3 regions of the Pseudomonas sp. SA195 genome follow, and region 1 is predicted to be linked to each of the others. Evidence: predicted binding sites of a transcription regulator. Region 1 holds the regulator's gene; each other region holds the start of a gene.
What was found. Region 1 encodes FliA, which starts transcription of late flagellar genes. Its sites were predicted from a motif close to CTAAAGTTTNNNNNNNNNNNGCCGNTAA; they were not measured.
Positions count from the first base shown of each region.

Region 1 (7,980 bases):
GACTTGGTCGAAAAGCCCGGCGCGAAGATCAGGTTGTAGCACTCCAGGTCGCTCAGACGATCACCGGCATCTTTGTCGAGCATGCCCTTCTCTACCGCCTTGGCGCGCAGGATGTTCGCATCCATGCCCTTACCGTCGTCGGTGATCTGCAAGAGGATGTGGTCCCCTTCCTGCTCGGCGGACAGCACCACACGACCGGTGCGCGGCTTGCCGGCGGCCTCGCGCTCTTCGGGGGTCTCGACCCCATGGTCGACCGCGTTGCGCACCAAGTGCACGAGCGGGTCGGCGAGCGCCTCGACGAGGTTCTTGTCGAGATCTGTCTCTTCGCCCACCAACTCCAGGTTGATTTCTTTCTTCAGGCTGCGCGCCAGGTCGCGGACCAGGCGAGGGAAGCGTCCGAATACCTTCTTGATCGGCTGCATGCGGGTCTTCATGACCGCGCTCTGCAGATCGGCAGTGACGACATCCAGATTGGAAACGGCCTTGGACATGGCCTCGTCGCCACTGTTGGAGCCGAGCCGCACCAGGCGGTTACGCACCAACACCAGCTCACCGACCATGTTCATGATCTCGTCGAGCCGCGCAGTGTCGACGCGAACGGTAGTTTCCGCTTCGCTGGCCGGCTTTTCAGGCGCAGCGGGAGCAGCAGGCTTGGCCGTAGCGGCAGCCGGGGCAGCCGGTTTGCTGGCCGCAGGCGCAGCGGGCTTGGCCGGTGCGGCCTTCTCCACCGCCTTGGCTGGCGCGGCCGCAGGCTTGGCCGGCGGTGTCGGTGCAGCAGCACTCGCCGCTTCCGGTTCGAACTTGCCCTTGCCGTGCAATTGGTCAAGCAGCGCTTCGAATTCGTCGTCGGTGATGTTGTCGCCCGCTGGCGCGGGTGCTTCGGCCGCGACCGGTGCAGACGGTGCCGGGCTTACTTCGCTGAACTGGCCTTTACCGTGCAGCTGATCGAGCAGCGCCTCGAATTCATCGTCGGTAATCTCGTCGCCGGCCGGCTGTGCGGCGGCCTGTTCAGGCACGACCACAGAATCGGCACCCGTAGCCGGGGCGAACTGGCCCTTGCCGTGAAGCTGGTCGAGCAGCGATTCGAACTCTTCGTCGGTAATCTCGTCAGCTGACGCCGCAGCCGGAGCCTCGGCCGCCTCGTCCAGCGCGCCAAGGAACTGTTCGAATTCAGTGTCGGCACTGGCTGGAACGGGCTCAGGCTCGGCCGAGCCGACCGGCGTGACCGGTTCGGCGACAGCCGGCTCGCTGGAGGCTGGTTCGGCCAGGCGCGACAGGGCTGCCAGCAGCTCGGGCGTGGCCGGGGTAACGGCCGTACGCTCACGGACCTGGCCGAACATTTCGTTGACGGCGTCCAGCGCTTGCAGGACAACGTCCATCAATTCCGAGTCGACGCGACGCTCACCCTTGCGCAGGATGTCGAAGACGTTTTCGGCGATGTGGCAACACTCGACCAGCTCATGCAGCTGGAGGAAACCCGCACCACCTTTTACCGTATGGAAACCGCGAAAAATCGCATTGAGCAATGCTGCGTCATCGGGGCTGCTCTCCAGCTCCACCAGCTGCTCTGACAATAGTTCGAGAATCTCGCCGGCCTCAACCAGGAAATCCTGGAGGATTTCTTCATCGGCGTCGAAGCTCATATTTCACTTCCCCTAAAAGCCCAGGCTCGAAAGCAGATCGTCGACATCGTCCTGCCCGGATACGACATCCTCACGTATATCGGCATGCATCTGCGGACCTTCACCATGGGAAGGGCCTTTTTCTTGTTTTTTTCGTTCCTGCTCGGCGCGCAGCTCTTCGCGGTCGTGCTTGATGCCTGCGACGCGGTCGACCTGACCGGCCATCAGCACCAGGTTGAGCAGGTTGCTTTCGAGTTCAGTGATCAGCCGCGTGACCCGCTTGATCACCTGGCCGGTCAGGTCTTGGAAGTCCTGGGCGAGCATGATTTCACTGAGGTTCTGCGACAGCTGGCTGCCATCGTTCATGGTCCGCTGCAGAAACTGATCTAGCCGTTTGACCAGGTCGCGGAACTGTTCGGCATTCATGTCGCGGCGCATGAAGCGCTGCCAATCAGCCGTCAAGCTCTGCGCCTCATAACTGACGTAGTTGACCAGCGGCGCGGATTCCTCGACGAGGTCCATGGTGCGGTTGGCGGCCTTCTCGGTCATCTCGACGACATAGGACAGACGGTCCGTGGCGTCAGTGATCGGTGACGGATCGCCCCCGGTCGCGCAGGTGTCCATCTCCAGCTTGACGATGGCGTTGTGCAGCTCGCGGGTAAGTTTGCCGACTTCTTGATAAAGTCCCTGGTTACGAGCCTGACTGAGCTCGTTAAACATCTGCGCCGCTTCGTCGAAGCGGCCCTGCTGGAGACTTTCGATAAGTTGGGGTGCGTGAGCCTTGAGCGTCGTTTCGAACTCCGCCAGGCTTTGGTCTGCTTGCGTCATAGTGCCCTCGCGGCGTTACTTCAGCCGTTGACGCGCTCGAAGATCTTCTCGATTTTCTCTTTGAGTACCTGCGCCGTGAACGGCTTGACCACGTACCCGTTAACACCGGCCTGCGCGGCCTCGATGATCTGGTCACGCTTGGCCTCGGCCGTCACCATGAGCACCGGCAGGTGCTTGAGACGGTCGTCCGCACGCACGGCGCGCAGCAGGTCGATGCCGGTCATGCCGGGCATGTTCCAGTCGGTGACGAGAAAGTCGAAGCTGCCGCTCTTGAGCATCGGCAGTGCGGTGGTGCCATCATCCGCCTCGGCGGTGTTGGTGAAGCCCAGATCACGCAAGAGGTTCTTGATGATCCGTCTCATCGTCGAAAAGTCGTCGACGATGAGGATTTTCATGTTCTTGTCCAAGTACACCTCCGTAAATCCCGAAATCCCGGAGCCTGCTCACGGTCTGTTGCGGGCTTCGTGAATGAAGCTCGTTAGAGCAACCTTGATTCGCGTTCCTGAGAACCGGCCCTATCGCGCGCGCCACTCGCCGAGACGAGCCCGCAGGCGCGCCGCGCACTGACTGTGCAACTGGCTGACCCGTGACTCGCTGACGCCCAGCACCTGGCCGATTTCCTTCAAATTCAACTCTTCGTCGTAGTACAGCGACAGCACCAGCTTTTCACGCTCGGGCAGACTGGCAATCGCATCAGCCAGGGCCTGCTGGAAGCGCTCGTCCTCAAGATCGCGAGACGGTTCCGGGTGGGCGCTGGCGGCGTCTTCACCGAACTCCCCGTGCTCGCCTTCCGTCAGCAGATCATCGAAGCTGAACAGGCGGCTGCCCAGGGTGTCGCCCAGAATGCCGTAGTACTCATCGAGACTCAATTTAAGTTCGGCCGCAACTTCTTGATCTTTAGCGTCGCGCCCCGTTCTTGCTTCGATGGCGCGAATGGCCTCGCTGACCATGCGCGAATTGCGGTGCACCGACCGTGGCGCCCAGTCGCCCTTGCGAACCTCGTCAAGCATCGCGCCACGAATGCGGATACCGGCATAAGTTTCGAAGCTTGCCCCCTTGCCGGAGTCGTACTTCTTGGAGGCTTCGAGCAGGCCGATCATGCCGGCCTGCATCAGATCATCGACCTGCACGCTGGCTGGCAGGCGCGCCAGCAAGTGGTAAGCGATGCGCTTGACCAACGGGGCGTACTGCTCGATGAGCTGGTACTGGGAGTCTTTAGCCACTTTGGTGTTGTACATAACCGATTCCCGCCGCTGTCAGTCGTGTGCGTTTGCGGTGGGCCTGACCAGGCGCTCCACAAAAAACTCAAGGTGGCCACGCGGGTTTGCCGGCAGCGGCCAGGTGTCGATTTTCTGCGCTATGGCCTTGAAGGCCAGCGAGCACTTGGCTCGCGGGTAGGCCTCGTAGACCGCGCGTTGCTTCTGAACGGCCTTGCGTACCGCCTCGTCGTAGGGAACCGCACCGACGTACTGCAGGGCGACATCAAGGAAACGTTCAGTCACCTTGGTCAGCTTAGCGAAAAGATTGCGTCCTTCCTGCGGCGCGTGCGCCATGTTCGCCAGCACCCGGAAGCGGCTGATGCCGTAGTCGCGGTTGAGCAACTTGATTAGCGCGTAAGCATCGGTAATCGAGGTGGGCTCATCGGTGACCACGAGCAGGACCTCCTGCGCCGCGCGAACGAAGCTCACCACGCCATCGCCAATACCGGCCGCGGTGTCGATGATCAGCACGTCGATGTCGTGGCCGATCTCGCTGAAGGCCTGGATCAGGCCGGAATGCTGCATCGGTGATAGCTGCACCATGCTTTGCGTACCCGACGCGGCAGGCACGATCCGTACGCCGCCAGGGCCCGGGATCATGACGTCGCGCAGATCGCATTCACCGGCGATCACATCCGCCAGGGTGCGCTTGGCGGTCAGGCCTAGCAGCACGTCAACGTTGGCCAGACCGAGGTCGGCGTCGAGCAGCACCACACGCCGACCGAGATCAGCCAACGCCAGGGAAAGGTTGACCGATACGTTGGTCTTGCCGACGCCACCCTTGCCGCCGGTCACAGCAATAACCTGTACGGGATGAATACCCATCATCAAACGCCTATATCTTGCTGGGGCCCGAAGGCCATCGATGCGTTCAACCTGAACGCGTCTACTGTTTCTCTCTCACGCAGCGCTCTGTTCATCCCGCCCTCCGTGAGGAACCGTTGTACAGGCCGGAAAACATGTCGGCCATCGTTTCCTCGCTGGGCGACTCTTCGGATTGCAGGCTCACCGCGCGGCTGACCAGTTGATGCGTGCGCGGCAACTGGAGGTCCTCGGGAATCCGCGGGCCGTCGGCAAGGTAGGCAATCGGCAGATGCTGACTGATGGTCAGCCCGAGCACGTCGCCCAGAGTACCTGCCTCATCAAGTTTAGTCAGGATGCACCCTGCCAGCCCGCAGGGCCGGTAGTGATGCCACGCCGCTTTCAGGACTTGGCTCTGGCTGGTCGCCGCGAGCACCAGATAGTTCTTCGAACGTACGCCACGGTCGGCCAGCGCCTGCAGCTGCAGGCGCATCATCGGATCGCCTGCCGGCAGGCCAGCGGTGTCGAGCAGAATCAATCGCTTGCGTGCAACCGGCTCCAGGCTCTTGCTCAGCGGCTGACTCGGGTCGATCTGGATCACCGGCACGTTGAGGATACGACCCAAGGTCTTGAGCTGCTCCTGCGCGCCGATACGGTAGTTGTCCATGCTCGCCAGGGCGATGCTCTGCGCGCCGTGCTTGAGAACATGGCGTGCAGCGAGCTTGGCCAGGGTCGTGGTCTTGCCGGCGCCGGCCGGGCCGACAAGAGCAATGACACCGCCCTCTTCCAGCGGCTCGTGCTTGGTCACTTTGATGGACTGAGCCAGGTGCGCCAGCAGCATGCGCCAGGCCTGACGCTGATCACTGATCGAGGCCACCTTTTCCAACAGCCCACGCGACAGATCAGCCGGCAGACCGAGGCGCTGCAAGCGACGCCAGAGGCCAGCCTGCAGCGGGCGACGGTTCTGCTCGTGGCCCCAGGCCAATGAGCCGAGTTGCACCTCGATCAGCTCGCGCAGGCCTTGCAATTCGGTCTGCATTGCCTCGACGGCACGCGAGTCGAATGCCGGAGCCGGCGCGGCTACCGGCGCTGCAGCAGGTTTGGCGGCTACGGCCGGCTTCTCGTCAAGCAACTGACGGTCCCGAGCGGGCTGCGAGCGAGGCGCGCTCAACTCGGCATGGGCATCGGCGATGCGGGTCTGGGTCTTGCGCAGCTCGGCCTCGAGCGCCGGATTCGGCTGCTTCGGCGCGACTGCTTCCATCGGATAATCGAGCACGGCTGTCAGCTCGACGCCGCCAGCGACACGGCGGTTGCCGGTGATCACGGCGTCGGCACCCAGCTCGTCACGAATCATCTTCATGGCGATACGCATGTCGGCTGCGAAGAAACGTTTGACCTGCATGGCCTGTACCCTCGGTTAATTCTGACCCACCGTCGAAACGATGGTGACCTGCTTGTTATCCGGTATTTCCTGATAGGCCAGGACATGAATGTTGGGGACTGCCAGCCGGGCGAATCGCGAGAGCATCGCGCGGACCGGGCCGGCTACCAGCAGAATCGCTGGCTTACCCATCATTTCTTGACGCTGTGCCGCATCTACCAGAGACCGTTGCAACTTTTCTGCCATTCCTGGCTCGAGAAGAATGCCGTCTTCCGAGCCTTGTCCGGCCTTCTGCAGGCTATTGAGCAATATCTGTTCCAACCTGGGCTCAAGGGTGATCACAGGCAGCTGCGGCTCAAGCCCGACAACGTTTTGCACGATTGCGCGGGACAACGCGACCCGCACAGCCGCCACCATCGCGGCGGGATCTTGACTCTTGGTCGCAACGTTCGCGATGGCTTCTGCGATGGTGCGGATGTCGCGAACCGGCACCTGCTCCATCAGCAGCGACTGCAGCACCTTGAGCAAGGTCGAGAGCGAAATCATGCCTGGCACCAGTTCCTCGGCGAGCTTCGGCGAGCTCTTGGCCAGTAGCTGCATCAGTTGCTGCACTTCTTCGTGGCCGAGCAGCTCATGGGCGTGCTTGTGCAGGACCTGGTTGAGGTGGGTCGCAACCACGGTGCTGGCATCGACAACGGTGTACCCGAGCGACTGCGCCTGATCACGCTGGCTGGCTTCGATCCAGACCGCTTCCAGGCCGAACGCCGGGTCCTTGGCGGCAATCCCATTGAGCGGACCGAACACCTGACCGGGGTTAATCGCCAGCTCGCGGTCAGGGTAAACCTCGGCCTCTGCAAGGCTCACCCCCATCAGTGTCAGACGATAGGCGTTGGGCAGCAGATCGAGGTTGTCGCGGATATGTACGGAAGGCATCAGGAAGCCCAGATCCTGAGACAACTTCTTGCGCACGCCCTTGATACGGGCCAGCAGCTGGCCGCCCTGGTTACGATCGACCAGCGGAATCAGGCGATAACCTACTTCGAGGCCGACCATGTCAACGGGCGTCACGTCATCCCACCCCAGCTCCTTGGTCTCCGCAGCGCGCTGCGCCGGCAGGGTTTCCTGTTGCTTCTGTACCTCTTGCTCAGCTTGCTGCTTGGCCTGCTTCTGGCGATGCCAGATCCAGTAAGCACCACCGGCAGAGGCCGCACCCAGCCCGAGAAAGGACATGTGCGGCATGCCAGGCACCAGACCCATGGCGATCATAATGCCGGCCGAGACCGCCAGCGCTTTAGGCGAGGCGAACATCTGCCGGTTAACTTGCTGACCCATGTCCTCAGCGCTGGTAACGCGGGTCACCATGATCGCGGCAGCGGTCGAGAGCAGAAGCGACGGAATTTGCGCCACGAGACCGTCACCGATGGTCAGCAACGCGTAGACCTGGCCCGCCTCAGCGAAGGTCATACCGTGCTGTGCCATGCCGATACCGACACCACCGATCAGGTTGATGAAGAGAATCAGAAGGCCGGCGATGGCGTCACCGCGTACGAACTTGCTGGCACCATCCATCGAGCCGTAGAAATCCGCCTCGGATGCCACCTCGACGCGACGCTTCTTCGCCTCGGCCTGATCGATCAGGCCTGCATTGAGGTCGGCATCGATCGCCATCTGCTTGCCGGGCATGGCATCGAGGGTGAAGCGTGCGCTCACCTCGGAGATACGGCCGGCACCCTTGGTAACGACCACGAAGTTGATGATCATGAGGATCGCGAAGACGACGATACCCACGACGTAATTACCGCCGATCACCACATTACCGAAGGCTTCGATCACGTGGCCCGCCGCCGAGCCCCCTTCGTGGCCGTTGATCAATACGACGCGGGTCGAAGCGACGTTCAACGCCAGGCGCATCAGGGTCGCTACCAGCAAGATCGTCGGAAACACCGCGAAGTCCAGCGGCCGCAAGGCGTAGACGCTGACCAGCAACACAACGATCGACAGCGCGATGTTGAAGGTGAACAGCAGGTCCAGCAGGAACGGCGGCACCGACAGCATCATCATGCCCATCATCACGAGCAGCAGCAGCGGC
Region 1 is NZ_CP096392.1:2,890,401-2,898,380, forward strand. Features, by position in the region: gene M1D78_RS13325 (chemotaxis protein CheA) at 1-1,643, opposite strand, end outside; gene M1D78_RS13330 (protein phosphatase CheZ) at 1,656-2,450, opposite strand; gene M1D78_RS13335 (chemotaxis response regulator CheY) at 2,471-2,845, opposite strand; gene fliA (RNA polymerase sigma factor FliA) at 2,966-3,688, opposite strand; gene fleN (flagellar synthesis regulator FleN) at 3,707-4,537, opposite strand; gene flhF (flagellar biosynthesis protein FlhF) at 4,626-5,912, opposite strand; gene flhA (flagellar biosynthesis protein FlhA) at 5,928-7,980, opposite strand, start outside.

Region 2 (7,980 bases), 2.2 Mb from region 1:
TGGGCAAGTCGTCGCTGGTCAACAGCCTGCTACCCGGCGTGGATACTCGCGTCGGTGCGCTGTCAGAGATGACCGGCAAAGGTACGCATACCACCACGACGGCTCGCCTGTTTCATTTCCCTGGCGGTGGCGAGCTGATCGACTCACCGGGCATTCGCGAGTTCGGCCTCGGCCATGTCAGCCGTGCGGACGTCGAAGCCGGGTTCATCGAGTTTCAGGATCTACTGGGACGCTGCCGCTTCCGTGACTGCAAGCACGACCGCGAACCGGGCTGCGCCCTGCTCAAGGCACTCGAGGAAGGCCGGATACAGCCGCAGCGCATGCAAAGCTATCGGCACATCATCAGCGGGTTGCAAGCACCCGAGTATTGATCGACCTCGGCCGCCTCACTCGCCAGGCTGGTCGAACTTCAAGACGCCGCCCTCGAAAATATTCAGGCGCTCGCGTAACTGCTCCGGTTGCAGCGGGTCGCTACCCGCCGCGGGCGCAAGCGCACCGGGCACGGCCGGCGGCGCGGGATTGGGCGCTGCGCCCGCCGGCGGTGCAGCCTCGTCGGTGGCTTCGGACTGCTCACCTTCGATGTTGCGCTGCGCCTTCTTGGTCAACACGAGGATGTCGATGCGGCGGTTGACCGGATTCAGCGGATCTTCGCGATCGAACAGCGCCGACGACGCGTAACCGACCACACGAGCGATCTGGTCTTCCGGATAGCCTCCGGCGACTAACGCACGCCGCGCCGCGTTGGCACGCCCGGCCGACAGCTCCCAGTTGCCGAACTCGCCCCGCCCGGAATACGGTTTGGCGTCGGTATGGCCGCTGACGCTGATCTTGTTCGGCACGGCGCGAATGGTGTCTGCCATCGCCAGCAGGATGTCTTCGAAATAGGGCTGCAGTTGGGCGCTGCCGAGCGCGAACATCGGGCGGTTCTCAGCATCCATGATCTGGATGCGCAGCCCGTCCTGGGTGATCTCGAACAGGATCTGATCCTTGAAGCGCGTCAGTTCCGGATTTTCGTCAACTTTGTTCTGCAACTCCTGCAGCAGCAGTTCCAGGCGTTCCTTGTCGAGCTGCTCGGCCAGGTTCTCGACCTGATCTGGATTGATGCTCGCCTCGGTCTGCTGCGGCTGCTCGTCGACCTGCTCGTTGAGCGTACGGTCCGGGGCAGGCGTGGGCGTACCGCCCAGGTCGATCACGTAGGGGCTAGCACTCTCGGTAAAGCCAATGGGGTCCTGGAAGTAACCGGAGATTGCGCGCTTCTGCTCGGGCGTGGCCGAACTCATCAGCCACATCACCAGGAAGAACGCCATCATGGCCGTCGCGAAATCGGCGAAGGCGATCTTCCAGGCACCGCCATGGTGACCGGCAGCGGATTTCTTGACCCGCTTGACGATGATTGGTTGGTTGTTGTCCATCGCTGTTCTTAACTACCGCGCATGGCTTGTTCGAGTTCGGAAAAGCTCGGCCGATGGGCCGGCAGGAGCACCTTGCGGCCAAACTCGACGGCCAGTGTCGGCGGCATCCCCGACGCGGAAGCAACCAGGGTTGCCTTGATGCTTTCGTAGAGGTTCAGCTCTTCCTTGGCGTCGTGTTCGAGGGCGGCGGAAAGCGGGCCGAAAAAGCCGTATGACGCGAGAATCCCGAGGAAGGTACCGACCAGCGCGGTCGCAACCTTTTCGCCGATCTCAGCGTTGGTCGCCGACGCCAGGATCGACATCGTGATCACGATCCCGAGCACCGCCGCGACGATACCCATCGCCGGAAGGCCGTCGGCGATCTTTGCCACGGCATGCGAGGGGTGCTCCAGTTCTTCCTTGAGGCCGGTAAGCTCCATGTCGAACAGGCCTTCAAGTTCGTGCGGGGCCATGTTGCCGGACGACATGATGCGCAAGTAATCGCAGACGAAGGCAGTCATGCGCTCGTCCTTGATGACGGAGGGGTATTTGCTGAAGATCGGACTGGCCTTGGGGTCCTCGAGGTCGGCCTCGATGGCCATCATGCCCTCGCGCCGGCTCTTGTTGAGGATCTCGTAGAGCATCCCGAGCACTTCGAGATAGAACTTATGGGTGAAGCGATGCCCGAACATCTGCAGCGATTTCTTGAACACGATCTTGGTCGTGCTGCCTGGGTTGGCCTGCAGAAAGCCGCCAAGGGCCGCGCCGCCGATGATCATGACCTCGAAGGGGTGAATGAGTGCCCCTAGCTTGCCGCCGGACAGGATGAATCCGCCAAGCACACTGGCGAATACCACGATGATGCCGATAATTTTTGCCATAGATAGGTACGTCTAAAACCTGGTCACGGAGGGGTGCCTGAACGCGCAGCAGATTGCCGCACAGGGCGCCGGGCGGGCAGATCGAAAGAATTGTTCGGGTTATCGGAACTTTTGCGCCAGACTAAAGGCCATCCCGATGAAATGCTAGTTCGGCGACCTCATGACCACGACCCCGCTACCCCGCACGCTGCCGGCCTGGATCAAGGCGCTAGACGCTGTCGTGCTGCCTGCCGATGCCAATGCCTACGCCCAGGTTCAACGCGGCCTGCGTGACAGCAGCAAATCAATGCGGCAGATATCCGAGTTGATCCAGGAAAGCCCGGTGCTGGCGCTGAACGTTATCCGCGAAGCGAACCAGGATGCCGCCGCGGCGAACAAGCCCGCCGAAAGCCTGGAAATCGCCTTGAGCCGCATCGGGCTCAAGCGTGCCGAGGCGTTGTTCCAGCGCGTTCCCGCAGCCAAACCCAAGGACATCCCCGCGCCGCTGCGGCAGCTGTTGCTGATTAGCCAGCACGCAAGCCAGCAGGCCAACGGGCTGTTCGCCGCTCGCCTCGCCCGACTGTGGCAGGAAATCCACTGGAACAGCCTGCTGTTTCTCTCGCCGATCTGGGCGCTTGTCGCAGCCCAGCCAGCGCTGCTCGACGCCTGGGAGCAGCGCGTGTTGGTCGGTGGCGAACCAGCACCTAAGGTCGAGCAGGAACTGCTCGGCGTGCCGCTGCTGGATCTGTGCGTCGCCGTGGCCGAACACTGGGCGCTGCCGGGTTGGATCGCCCTCGGCTACCGGCTGCTGCGCGAGAACCGGCGCCTGTTGATCAAGGCTCTGCACATCGCGCGCGACAACGAACACCCACTGCACCAGCAGCAGATGCTCGACGCCGACGCCGAGCTTCGGCGCTGGCTGACACTGCCCAGCAACACCATCGTGCTCGCGAACGGGCTCGCCCTGTCGTCGCACCACAGCTGGAATGGCATCCATAGCCTGCGCTGGCAACGCCTCGCAGGGCTTTACCTACAGGTGCCGCTGGGCGAATTGCAGCAACTGGTCCACCAGCAGGCCACGACCAGCGCCCAGGCAATCGGCCCTACCGATCTCTGGCACCCAGCGCAGGGGCTACTCTGGCCCTGGGAAAGCCGCTTCCAACAAGCACGCAAGGTCGAGTCTGCCCCCTCCCCTGCGCAGGCGCAGCAATGGCGCGATCTGTGCCGCGAGCTGCTGGCCGATCGGTCACCCTACAGCAACGTGCTGCAATTGAGCGCGACGGCCGGGCGGGCGCTCACGGCGGCAGGGTTGTCACGCGTGTTGGTGATGCTGGTCGATCGTCGCCAACACCGACTCATCGCCCAGCACGCCAACGGCCTTCCGCAGGCTGCGGTCCACGCCACCTTCGATCCCGAGCAGAGCCAGGTGCTGCGGCGCTTGCTGGAAAAGCCCGCCCTGCTCCGCCTGAACCCAGCCAACGTCGCGCAGTTCTCCGCCATGCTGCCGGGAACGCTCAAGAGCCTGTTTCCCGGTGAGCACGTGCTGCTTCGCTCGGTCGGCCTGGACGGGCGCGTGGTGATGCTGGTCGTCGCCGACCAGGCCAACGCCCCCTTGAGCGACAGCTCGGTGCAGGCCTTCGGCAAAACCGTGCAATGCATCGAGCGGGCCCTGGCCACGTTCAGCAAGCGCGGCCGCTAGCTTTTTCGCTAGACTGCGTGCTTTCAGATCAGCCGAGGCTCGACGTGTCCGCCTTCTCAAATCTGCCCCTGGTGATCGAACCGGCCGAGCTGGCCGACCGCCTCGATGCGCCCGAACTCATCCTGGTCGACCTGACCAGCGCTGGGCGCTATGCCGAGGGCCACATCCCCGGCGCCCGCTTCGTCGACCCCAAGCAGACTCAGCTCGGCCAGCCGCCCGCACCCGGCCGTGCACCGACTCGGACTCAGCTCGAGGCGCTGTTCAGCACCCTGGGCCATCGGGCCGATGCGGTCTACGTGCTATATGACGACGAAGGCGGCGGCTGGGCGGGGCGTTTCATCTGGCTGCTCGATGTCATCGGGCATCGCCGTTACCACTATCTCGACGGCGGCCTGCATGCCTGGCTGGCGGAGGGCCGGCCGCTCTCTCGTGAAATTCCCGCGCCGGGCAGTAGCCCCGTCGAGCTGACGCTGGACGACGCGCCGACTGCCAGCCGCGAATACATCGAAAGCCGCCTTGGCGCCGACGACGTGGTGATCTGGGACGCGCGATCGCCGCAGGAATACCGGGGCGAGAAGGTACTGGCGGCACGCGCTGGTCATATCCCCGGCGCCGTCAATTTCGAATGGACGGCGGGCATGGACCCCGCGCGCGCCATGCGCATCCGCGAGGACATCGCCGAGCAGTTGCTGGCGCTCGGCATCAGCCCCGATAAAGAAGTCATCACGCACTGCCAGACGCACCACCGGTCAGGCTTTACCTACCTGGTGGCGAAGGCGCTCGGCTACCCACGAGTCAAAGGATACGCCGGCTCCTGGGGCGAATGGGGCAACCTGCCCGACACCCCGATTCAGCAATGAAAAGGTCACCCATGATAGATCGCTTGTTCGTCATCAGCCAATACCTGCTTCCGCATCACCTGGTCTCCCGCGTCGCCGGCTGCCTCGCCGAATGCCGCCTGCCCTGGGTGAAGAACACCTTCATCAAGGCATTCATCCGTCACTTCGGGGTGCCCATGCATGAGGCGCAAGTCGAGGAACCCACGGAGTACGAGCATTTCAACGCCTTCTTCACCCGCGCGCTGAAAGACGGCGCCCGCCCGCTCGACCCGACACCCGGCGCCATCCTCAACCCTTGCGATGGTGCCATCAGCCAGCTCGGCACGATCGAGCAGGGCCGGATCTTCCAAGCCAAAGGCCACAGCTACAGCGTGATGGAACTGCTCGGCGGAGATCACGAACGCGCGGCGCCCTTCATGGGCGGCAGTTTCGCCACGGTTTACCTCTCACCAAAGGACTATCACCGTGTGCACATGCCGGTCGCGGGCACGCTGCGCGAGATGGTCTACGTGCCCGGGCGGATTTTCTCGGTCAATACCGTCACCACCGAAGGCGTGCCAGAACTGTTCGCGCGCAATGAGCGCGTGGTCTGCCTTTTCGATACCGAGCATGGCCCGATGGCAATGGTGCTCGTCGGCGCCATGATCGTCGCCAGCATCGAAACGGTCTGGGCTGGGCTGGTCACCCCGCCTAAGCGCAGCCTTAAAACGGTGCGCTACGACGAGACCGCTCGCGCGCCCATCCAATTGGCCAAGGGCGCCGAAATGGGTCGCTTTAAACTGGGCTCGACGGTCATTCTCCTGTTCGGCCCCGAGCAAGTCAGCTGGGCCACGGAACTGACGGCCCTGAGCCCTGTTCGCATGGGAGAGAGCCTGGGCCAGGTGACTACCGCCGCAGGCCTGATGGCAGACGAGCCAGCGTAACCCTGATCGGCACCAACGGTCAGTTGCGACTGACCCGACCGGACAGGTCCGCTATGATGCAGCGCATGATTGCACAATGACACTACAGGACAGGCTTGAGCACAGGAGTGCTGCTAAAGTTTCAAGAGGCCTGACGCCACAGGCCAAATCGCGGAGTTTGTAGCGTGGAAAACCACAGCCAACCACTGCTGTTGCGCGTGCCGAAGCCTGATCGGCAGGGGTTGTCGTTCTGCGAGCCCACGGTGCGCGACCTCAAGCGCTGGCTGGGGGGCCTGCCCAAGGCGAACCTCGGCGAAACCGCGCGCCTGCTCTACCAGGCCATGCTGGAACTCAACCAGCTACGCACCTCGAATCAGGGTCGCCTGCAGCTGCTCGAGGTCCTCCGCCCGGAAATCCATTACGTTTGCCGTCAACTCGAACGCTACTACCTGAACCAGCCCATCGTGCTCAGCGAACGGCCGCGCAAGGTCGCCAGCCTCTGCCAGGCGCTGCAAAACCACCTGGCGATCGGCTACAAACTGATTGCCGTCGACCTGGCGTCGCAGACCGGTCGCGATCGATTGCCATTGCTGACCATTGCACTTCAACGCGCCATCCATACGCTCTGCGCGATCCTGGTCCGCTCCACCCAGCTGTACAACCCGACGCCCGATGGGCTATGGCTCGAACTACATCAGCTGTACGCCATCGCCGTAGAGCAAGGCGTACACCGCACCGTCGTACGCGATGACCTGGCGTACCAGACCGAAGGGCTGAGCGCCGAACAGAGCTACATCGTCGCCCTGATGATGGGCAGCGCGCGCTGCAACCAGATGCGCCAGCAGAATATCGCTCGCCTCGCCGAGGTGATGGAGCCCTGGAGCCGGCTCGTGCGGCTACAGCCGGTCCAGCAAGGACCGACGCTATTTGCCGTCTCCACCCGCACCGACGCACCACCGCGCTATCGCTCGATGTTCAGCACCGACGAGCTGCCCTATTTGCTGGGCATCGACCCGCAGCAACTGGTCGAATCCCTGCGCAAGCATTTGCATGCCACCCCGGACACCCGCCCGCCGCCCGGCCTGGTGATCCCGGATGGGCTCAGCCTCGACCTCATGCAGCATGTCAGCGCGGCCTGGGGTGATGTCTCGGAGCGCAGCTTCCAGCGGACCTCCGCGCAGGGGCACGTCGACCTCTGCATTGGCATGACGGCCCTGCACTACTTCCTCTCTGGCCGGCGCCTGTTCGCTGACCTGCTCAAGCGCCCCGAATCCACGCGTTCGGCCGTCTTCAAGCTGAACAACGCCGCGCCGGACGTCTGGTCTACCGCTTTCGACGCGACGTCCAGCTCGGGCATGGAGCTGCTGCCGACCGAGCACATCGAGTTCGTCTCAACCACCGAGACCCGCTCCGATTCGGAAGACCAACCCGCCGAGTGCCCGTACCCTACTTACCGGGTCCAGCTCGTCAACCACAGCCCTGGCGGCTTCTGCCTGTCCTGGCCAGACGACGTGCCCGCGCAGCTTCAGACCGGTGAATTGCTTGGCCTGCAGGACGGCAACAGCCAGGCCTGGAGCATCGCGGTGGTCCGCTGGATCCGCCAGGTCCGTGGGAGCGGGCCGCAAATGGGCGTCGAGCTCATCGCGCCGTACGCCCAGCCGTGCGGCGTGCGCCTGCTGCGCAAGGTCGACCAGGGCAGCGAGTATCTTCGCGCCCTGCTGCTACCGGAAATTCGAGTCATCTCTAGGTCCGCGGCGCTGATCGTCCCGCGGCTGCCGTTTCAGGAGGGCCAGAAGGTTCAGGTCAACCAGAACGGCGAAGAGCATCGCGCCATGCTCGGCCATCGCCAGGCGAGTTCGAACAGCTACAACCAGTTCGAGTACCAGCTCATCGGTGCCTCCACGGACGCTCAGGAGACCCCGGTCACAGCCCGGGGAAGCCAGCCTGCTAGCGGGATTGAAGATTTTGACTCGCTCTGGAAGTCGCTGTAGATTGCGGCTCACCGTTTTCTAGCCCTACGCGCCGCCCGGGGCGCGTTCTAAAGCTGCAGTCCATGGCCCCGCAAAAAAAGACCATCCGCCTGCTGATCCTTGAAGATTCGCAGAATGAAGCCGAGCGACTCGTCAGCCTGTTCCGCAATGCCGGCCAGGCGACGCGGGTTCATCGACTCACGTCTAGCGAAGACCTGGTCGATGCGCTCCAGCAGACCTGGGACCTGTTGATCACTGCGCCTGCCAGCGAGAACCTGGACCCCAGCGAAGCCATCGCCGCGGTGCGCAAGCACGGCAA
Region 2 is NZ_CP096392.1:549,380-557,359, reverse strand. Features, by position in the region: gene rsgA (small ribosomal subunit biogenesis GTPase RsgA) at 1-371, shown strand, start outside; gene motB (flagellar motor protein MotB) at 387-1,412, opposite strand; gene motA (flagellar motor stator protein MotA) at 1,421-2,272, opposite strand; gene M1D78_RS02450 (HDOD domain-containing protein) at 2,433-3,950, shown strand; gene M1D78_RS02445 (rhodanese-like domain-containing protein) at 3,995-4,810, shown strand; gene asd (archaetidylserine decarboxylase) at 4,822-5,712, shown strand; gene M1D78_RS02435 (molecular chaperone) at 5,877-7,682, shown strand; gene M1D78_RS02430 (EAL domain-containing protein) at 7,745-7,980, shown strand, end outside.
Region 2: a site for FliA is predicted at 2,372-2,399, ahead of motA (flagellar motor stator protein MotA). Genes of this name have one in related genera too.

Region 3 (7,980 bases), 350 kb from region 1:
ATGTCGCTTCGCTTGAGCACCATTTCGGGATGGTTGAACGCAGCCTCGGCGACACTCAGATCGTTTTTGCTGCACACCGCAAGGATGATTCCGCGCCGCGCCAACAACGCGGCATAACGCTGGAAGCTCAAAAAGGCTTCGCCACTGGGCGAGCCCTGACCAAGGTGAATGCCCTCTACGCCATCGTCGCCGACTACGCCGCCCCAGAGCGTGTTGTCCAGATCCAGTACCAGACATTTGCGGGCTAGACCGACGCTCGCTGCCGCGATGCGCGCCAGTTGGTCGCCATACAGCGGCGCAAGGTGGGGGCTGACCAGCTGCTTGGCTTGGTGCCAGCGCACCGGCTCGCCAAGGCCGTCGCCGTAGCTGCCGCGCGCGGCTTCCCAAGCGAGGTCCATGAGCAGCACACCGTCTTCACGAGCGGCCTGCCGGATGGCCGTGTTGAGCCGCTCGACCAGCGCATAGGGCGAGGCCGGCACCAGCGCCTCGAAGGAGCCGAACAACGGTGGATCGGCAGGCACGATGGTCTGTTGCACCACCTGTGCGGCGTAGCGCTCACGCGCCCGACGCCAAAGCAGGCGAAGTTCCTCGACACGCTCGTTCACCGCGGCCTCCACATCGGCTTGGCTGGCGTCGAGTGACAGTTGAAGCGGTGCATCACGTGCATCCAGCGCGAGCATGATCAGCTGCGGCGCAAAGGCGTTGAGCGCGGCATCGTCCATCAGCAGCGCCTGGCGATACATCCCATAGGGCGCGACATGGACCGAAAGCGCGAGGCGCCGATGCAACCCAGCGATGCGGATCGCAGGCACGAGATGATCGACAGTATGTGAAGCCAGCAGGGCGATACGCAGTGGTCGCAGCCCCGGCGCGCTTGCATCACCGCTGGCAACCGCGCGCAACCCTTCGCTCGCTAGCCGGTCCAGCCGCGTGGTCTGGGTAAAGTCGCGGCGATAGCCGGCCAGGCGAGCAGCCTCGGCCAGGCGAAGCATTGCATCGGGCTCGCGCTTGGCCTCGCCAATCGCCGCGCCTAGATCCGGGTGTTGTGCCAACCAAACGAGCTGATCCATAAGCAGCGGAACTCCTTGTCTAGAACTGGAAATAGAGGAATTCGGTAGGGGCCACGGAGAAGGCCACGGCGAGCGCGAAGAAGCCCAGTACGCCAACGGCCAGCCCGATCACCGGGCTCGGGCTCCAGAGCGCCACGGGAAACCAGCGCAGCAGCCAGTGCTCGCGCGGCTGGGCATCCAGGGCGGTGCGTACGCGAGCCATCCACTGCTGCACGTTGGGCATCAGCCAGACGAAGGCCAGCAACAGAGCGACCGTGAGGTAATCGGATTTGTCGAACTTGGTCGTCAGGTCGCTCAAGCCAATCATTCCGGACAGCATCGCCAGCGCGGCGGTGACGCTTTCGGCACGGAAGAACACCATTGCGACCACAACGCAGAGAAAGGTCAGCAGCACTGCGGCGCCGTGGTGCATTGGTTTGTCGCTGTCGAGCGGCAGGCCCTGGCGTGCTTTGAACGCACGGAACCCATGCGCGACGACCAGATAGAAGCCGTGCAGCAGTCCGAACACTACGAATTGCCAGCCAGCGCCATGCCATACGCCAGAGATGAACATCGTCAGCACCGTCGGGTAGGCCACCAGCACCACGAAAGTGCCGAGACTCATCTTGCCGCGACGTGGCAGCGGCTTGCCGGCCGCCATTCGCGAGCGCGTGATGCGCATGACGATGGGGTTGTAGAGATAGGCGGTGAGAAAGCGCGTCAGCGTCATGTGCCAGCGCGACCAGTAGTCGATGACGTTATGCGCTTTGAATGGGCTGTTGAAGTTGACCGGCAGGCGCAGGCCAAACATCAGGCCCAAGCCAATGGCCATGTCGCTGTAGCCGGAGAAGTCGAAATAGATTTGCAGCGTATAGGTGAGTGCGCCGAACCAGGCGTCGTACAGAGCCGGCACCGTGCCGTCCGCAGCGACCGCAAAGATCGGCGACGCTTTGGCGCCCAGTGGGTCGGCAATGATGACCTTCTTGAACAGACCGAGCAGAAATACCGTAAGGCCGAGCGACAGGTTATCCAGGCGCGGGCGGAAGGTGCTGGCGTCCTTGAACTGTTTGAGCATCTCGCCGTGGTGTGTGATCGGGCCGGCAATCAGTTGTGGGAAAAAGCTGATGAACAGGCAGTAGTTGACGAAATCGTGCTCACTGACTTCGCCGTCATCGGCGTCCACCAGATAGGCAATTTGCTGGAACGTGAAAAAGGAGATTGCCAGTGGGAGGATGATGTCGCCTACCGACCAGCCCAGGCCGAAAGCCTCATCCAGCGTGCCGAACAGGAAACCGGTGTACTTGTAGTAACCGAGCAGCGCGACGTTGGCACCGACCCCAAACACCAGCAGAACCCTGGATGAATTGCGCATCAATGCGCCGCCGAGCAGGTAGTTGAAGACCATGCTGCCGACCAGTAGCGGCACGTAGGCAGGGTTCCACCAACCGTAGAAAACCAGCGATGCGAGGGTCAGCCAAACCGCTGCATGACGTTGCCGACCACTGCCAGCAAGCAGGATGAACCCGAGCAGGACCACCGGCAGGAAACCGGCAATGAAGATCATGGAGTTGAAGAGCACTGTCCTTATCCTTGCTCAGAAAATCCTCTGCCGAACCGCTGGGTTCGGCGACAGCGTCCATGAACCAGCCCGTGACAACAGTCGTCGGTGCGCTGGCTCACCCCCGAAAAGAGCGTTTCGCTGCCAGGCTCGATCCTTCTCGCTACTACGGAGTCATCTCCTGGTCTGTGAATGCGACTGGCAGTTGTAAGAAAAAGTTGCGCCGTTCGTCTGGTAAGAAAAGTTGGCGGATGGACGGAAACATGCAGCGAAACCAAGCGAAACGGCGCGATTCAGAGCGGTTTCGGGGAGATGGCCGAACGGGGCCGAAACGGCAGCGAATGCGCGCGAATGGCGGGTACGCCGTTGCGAGAGGCGAGGCGGACGGCCAGAAAATGAGGTGTTTATCACAATCCCGATGAGCGCCATGGGCCTGGACTGAACTTTCCCATCGGTCAGCCGATGACCCACCAGTACTCCTACTCCTTTTGCGGATATATATCCCATGCGAATGACGCTGAAACTGAAGGTTCTGCTCCTGGCACTCGTGCCGATCGTTCTGTTCGCGGCAGTGCTGAGCGGCGCGGCGGCAAAGATCCTTCACTCGCTTGCCCAAGAAGAGATCGAAACCACCCGTGAGCGGCTCATCGACGATGCCCGCGCCCGTTTGGAAGACTACATGCGCATCGGTGTCAGTAGCGTCGCGCATCTCTACGAGCCGGCGGCGCAGGGCGACATGGCCAGCCGCGACGAGGCCATCGCCATCCTGAAAAAGATCAAGTTCGGCAAGGACGGCTACTTCTTTGGCCACGACTCCAACGTGGTCCGCCTGTTCCGCGGCGAAAGCCCGGTGGACGTTGGCGTCAATCTGAGCGACCGCCGCGACCCGAATGGCGTGTACGTCAACCGCGAGCTGGTTGCGGTCGCGAAGAACAACACCTACTACGTCAACTATTCCTCGCCGTTGCCGAGCAACGACAAGGTATTGGTACCCAAGCTCGCCTATAGCTACTACCTGCCTAAATGGGACCTGGCGCTGGGCACGGCGGTGAACCTGGATAACATCGAAGCGGCGCTGGACGAAGTCCGTACGGACATCGACGGCCGCGTGAACTCTATCCTCAGCAGCATCCTCGCCATCGCCGGCGTGATGCTGGTAGCGCTGGGTATCGCCGGGGTCGTGATCAGCAACTCCATTGTCAAACCCATCCAGGTAATCCGCGCTCAGCTCGACGACATCGCTGCCGGCGAGGGCGACCTGACCCACCGTCTGCCAGAGAACCGCAACGACGAACTCGGCCAGCTTGCCCGCTCGTTCAACCTGTTCGTCGGCAAGATCCACACCATGGTCAGCCAGGTCGCCGAAATGACCGGCCAGCTCACGGGCATGGTCGGTGAGGTTGCCGCGCAGGCGCAGCGTTCCGAGAAAGCGATGGAAACCCAACGCCAGGAGACCGATCAGGTCGCCACGGCGATCAACGAAATGTCCGCCGCTGCGCAGGAAGTGGCCCACAGCGCGCAAGGCGCCGCCGAAGCGGCTCAGCAGACCGACCGTGAAGGGCAGCAGGCCAAGGCAGTCGTGGATACGAGCATTCGCCAGATCCATGCGCTGGTGGAGGAGATTCGCAGCAGCGGAAGCTCGTTGGACGAACTGCAACAGGACGTGCACGCCATCGTCGGCGTGCTCGACGTGATCCGCTCGATTGCCGAGCAAACCAACCTGCTGGCCCTCAACGCGGCGATCGAAGCGGCCCGTGCCGGTGAAGCCGGACGTGGCTTCGCGGTGGTTGCCGATGAGGTGCGCGCGTTGGCCAGCCGCACCCAGCAAAGCACGCAGGAAATCCAGGGCATGATCGACCGCCTGCAGACCGGCACGAAGCAGGCCGTCGCCGCGATGGGCCGTTCGAGCGAAGCCGGGGATGCCAGTAGCGCGCAGGCCAACCAGGCCGGTGCCTCGCTGGATGCGATCTCACAACTGATTGCGACCATCAACGGCATGAACGCCCAGATCGCCAGCGCGGCCGAAGAGCAAACCGCAGTCGCGGAAGAGATCAACCGCAGCGTTCATCAGATCGCCACGGCTGTCGAAAACGTAGCCGAGGAAACCCAGCAGGGCGCCCGTACGGCACGCAACCTTGCCAACGTCGGCGAACGCCTCGGTGGGCTGGTGCGTCAGTTCCGCATCTAGGTTTGCGGGCGGCATGAGCCGCCTTCGCTAAACGACAAAGCCGGCACAACTGCCGGCTTTGTCGTTTCTAGCCCCTGGCTCGCAGCGGCGAGCGTCAGCCGAAGAAATACAGGCAGCCGGAGATCACCACGCCCGAGTACACCAGCATCAGCAGGCAGTAGCCCATGATGTCCCTTGCGCCGAGGCCGACGATGCCGAGGATCGGGAGCGCCCAGAAGGGCTGGATCATGTTCGTCCAGGCATCGCCCCAGGCGATCGCCATGGCAGTAACGGCCGGGGCCACGCCCAGCGCCTGGCCGGCAGGCAGCATGATCGGGCCCTGCACGGCCCACTGGCCGCCGCCAGACGGCACGAAGACGTTCACCAGGCCCGCGCTAAGGAAAGCCAGCACCGGGAAGCTGTCGGCCGACGACCAGGCGATGAAGGTGTCGGTGATCTGCTTGCCTAGTGACAGCCCGTCGGCATTGGCGCCGACCATCATGCCCATGATTCCGGCGTAGAACGGGAACTGGATGACGATGCCGCTGATTCCACCGATGCCATCCTGCACCGCGCGCATGTAGCGCTCCGGCGAGCCATGCAGTGCCAGGCCAATGAACAGGAACAGACCAATGACGATATTCAGTGTCAGCGCGAAGCCGTTCGCGGCGAAGTAGTAGCCGAAATAAACGACGCCGAGCGCGACGATCAGCAGATTGAGGATCCGGCTGTCATCCAGGCGCTGGGCGAGCGTGGCGCGGGGGAGGGCGTTGTGCTCGGGGTCGCGCAGCAGGGCGGGATCAGCGGTTTTCGGGGTCTTCGGATGCATCGCCCAGTTGAGGATCGGCAGGCCAATGACGAGCAGCGCGATGATGGTCAGGTTCATGGGTGTGAACAGCGTTTCGCCGACACCCAGCGCCGTGGTGACAACGCCACCGGTCATGCGCTCGAGGTCCGCACCGCCGGTGGCCAGCGAGAGCGGGATCGAGCCTGACAGGCCGCCGTGCCAGATCAGGAAGCCTGAATAGGCCGAGGCGACCAGTAGTGGGTAGTCCACGCCTTTGACCTCACGTGCCAGCGCACGGGCAAAAACGGCGCCGATCACCAGGCCGAAACCCCAGTTGATCCATGACCCGGCCAGTGCGACCAAGGTGACCAGCACGATGGCGCGCCCCGGCGAGCGTGCCGTGCGAGCGAGGCCGGCAAGCAAGCGATGAATTGCCGGGGCGCTGGCCAGCGCGTGGCCAGTGACGAGGATCAGCGCCATCTGCATGGCGAAGGTCAGCAGGTTCCAGAAACCGGTGCCCCAGTGCTGCGCCATGGCGGGAAGGCCTTGGCCGGTCACCGTCATGCTCGCAACGAGCACGATAAGGCTGAGCAGAATGGCGAAAACGAAGGGCGAGGGTAGATAGCGTTGTACGAGCTTCACGCTTGCCGAGGTGATGGCGTTGAGCATGGATTGGTCCTTGTTCTTATTGCTGTGCGTTGTGGTTGTCGCTGTTTATCCGTAGCCGCTCTGCCTGCGACTGTGGTTTCAAACCCCCCGTCGCGGTCGGGTCGCAGGTAGAACCTGCTCCTACAAAAAAGCGCTGTGCTGTAGGGGCTGGCTCTGCCTGCGACTTGCGGGTGCAGCCTCGGGGTGGTTCTGGTCGCAGGTAGAACCTGCTCCTACAAAAAACCGCTGCTGTAGGAGCTGGCTTTGCCTGCGACTTGGGATTTCAGCCTCGGGAGTGGTTCCGGTCGCAGGTAGAACCTGTTCCTACAAAAAAGCGCTGCTGTAGGAGCTGGCTCTGCCTGCGACTTGCGGTTTCGGCCTCGAGGTGGTTCCGGTCGCAGGTAGAACCTGCTCCTACAAAAATCGGATCAGGCGCGCTCGATGGCCAATGCCACACCTTGGCCGCCGCCAATGCACAGGGTTGCCAGGCCTTTCTTCGCATCGCGGCGGATCAGTTCGTGCAGCAGCGTCACCAGTACGCGGCAACCGGATGCACCGATCGGATGGCCGAGTGCAATAGCGCCGCCGTTGACGTTGACCTTGTCCGCGTCCCACCCCAGCTCCTGGCCGACAGACAGAGCCTGCGCTGCAAACGCTTCGTTAGCTTCGATCAGGTCGAGGTCGTCCAGCGTCCAACCGGCTTTCTCAAGGCAGCGGCGCGTGGCGGAAACCGGAGCGATGCCCATGATGGCCGGGTCGACACCCGCATTGGCGTAGCCGGCAATCTTCGCCAGTACGGGCAGCCCGAGCGCTTGGGCTTTGGCGGCGCTCATCATCAGGACCGCGGCGGCGCCGTCGTTCAGACTCGAAGCGTTGCCGGCAGTCACGCTGCCATCCTTCTTGAACGCGGGCTTGAGCTTGCCCAGTGCCTCGGCCGTGGTGCCGGCGCGGGGCTGCTCGTCGGTGTCGAACACCAACGGCTCGCCCTTGCGCTGCGGGATTTCGATTGGGGTGATCTCGCCCTTGAAACGCCCGGCCTCAATAGCGGCCACAGCCTTCTGTTGAGAACCGGCAGCGAACGCGTCCTGCTGCTCGCGGCTGATCGCGTACTTGTCGACCAGGTTCTCGGCGGTGATGCCCATGTGGTAATCGTTAAAGGCGTCCCAGAGGCCGTCGCTGATCATCGAGTCGACCATCTGAGCGTGCCCCATGCGCAGCCCAGTTCGGGCCTTCGGCATCACGTAGGGCGCCAGGTTCATGTTCTCCATACCCCCTGCGATGATCACTTCCGCGTCGCCGCAGCGAATCGCCTGAGCGCCCAAATGCAACGCCTTCAGGCCCGAGCCGCAGACCTTGTTCAGGGTCAGTGCTGGCACGGCGTGTGGCAGGCCTGCGGCAATCGCAGCCTGGCGAGCGGGATTTTGTCCGGCGCCAGCAGTGAGCACCTGGCCGAGAATGACTTCATCCACCTCGGCAGGGTTCAGATGGGTCTGGGCGAGCAGTCGCTTGATGACAGCGGCGCCCAGTTCATGGGCAGGGATATTAGCCAGCGCGCCCTGGAAGGCGCCAATGGCGGTACGGGTGGCGGCGACGATGACGACGTCTTGCATATTCATGCTCCAGTTGAAATGGATGTTGTTCTAGTACCGGTAAGTCGTTTTTCAAAGATGCGGATGGTCAACGCAAGCGTTGCTGAATGTCCACGGTCCCGTAGAGCCAACCTGCTGGCGATCCGCAGTCCCGCTCACCCGCTGATCGCGATGGATCGCTC
Region 3 is NZ_CP096392.1:2,542,686-2,550,665, reverse strand. Features, by position in the region: gene M1D78_RS11685 (HAD-IIIC family phosphatase) at 1-1,070, opposite strand, end outside; gene M1D78_RS11680 (MBOAT family O-acyltransferase) at 1,090-2,628, opposite strand; gene M1D78_RS11675 (methyl-accepting chemotaxis protein) at 3,113-4,795, shown strand; gene M1D78_RS11670 (short-chain fatty acid transporter) at 4,890-6,230, opposite strand; gene M1D78_RS11665 (acetyl-CoA C-acetyltransferase) at 6,638-7,819, opposite strand.
Region 3: a site for FliA is predicted at 3,046-3,073, ahead of M1D78_RS11675 (methyl-accepting chemotaxis protein). Genes of this name have one in related genera too.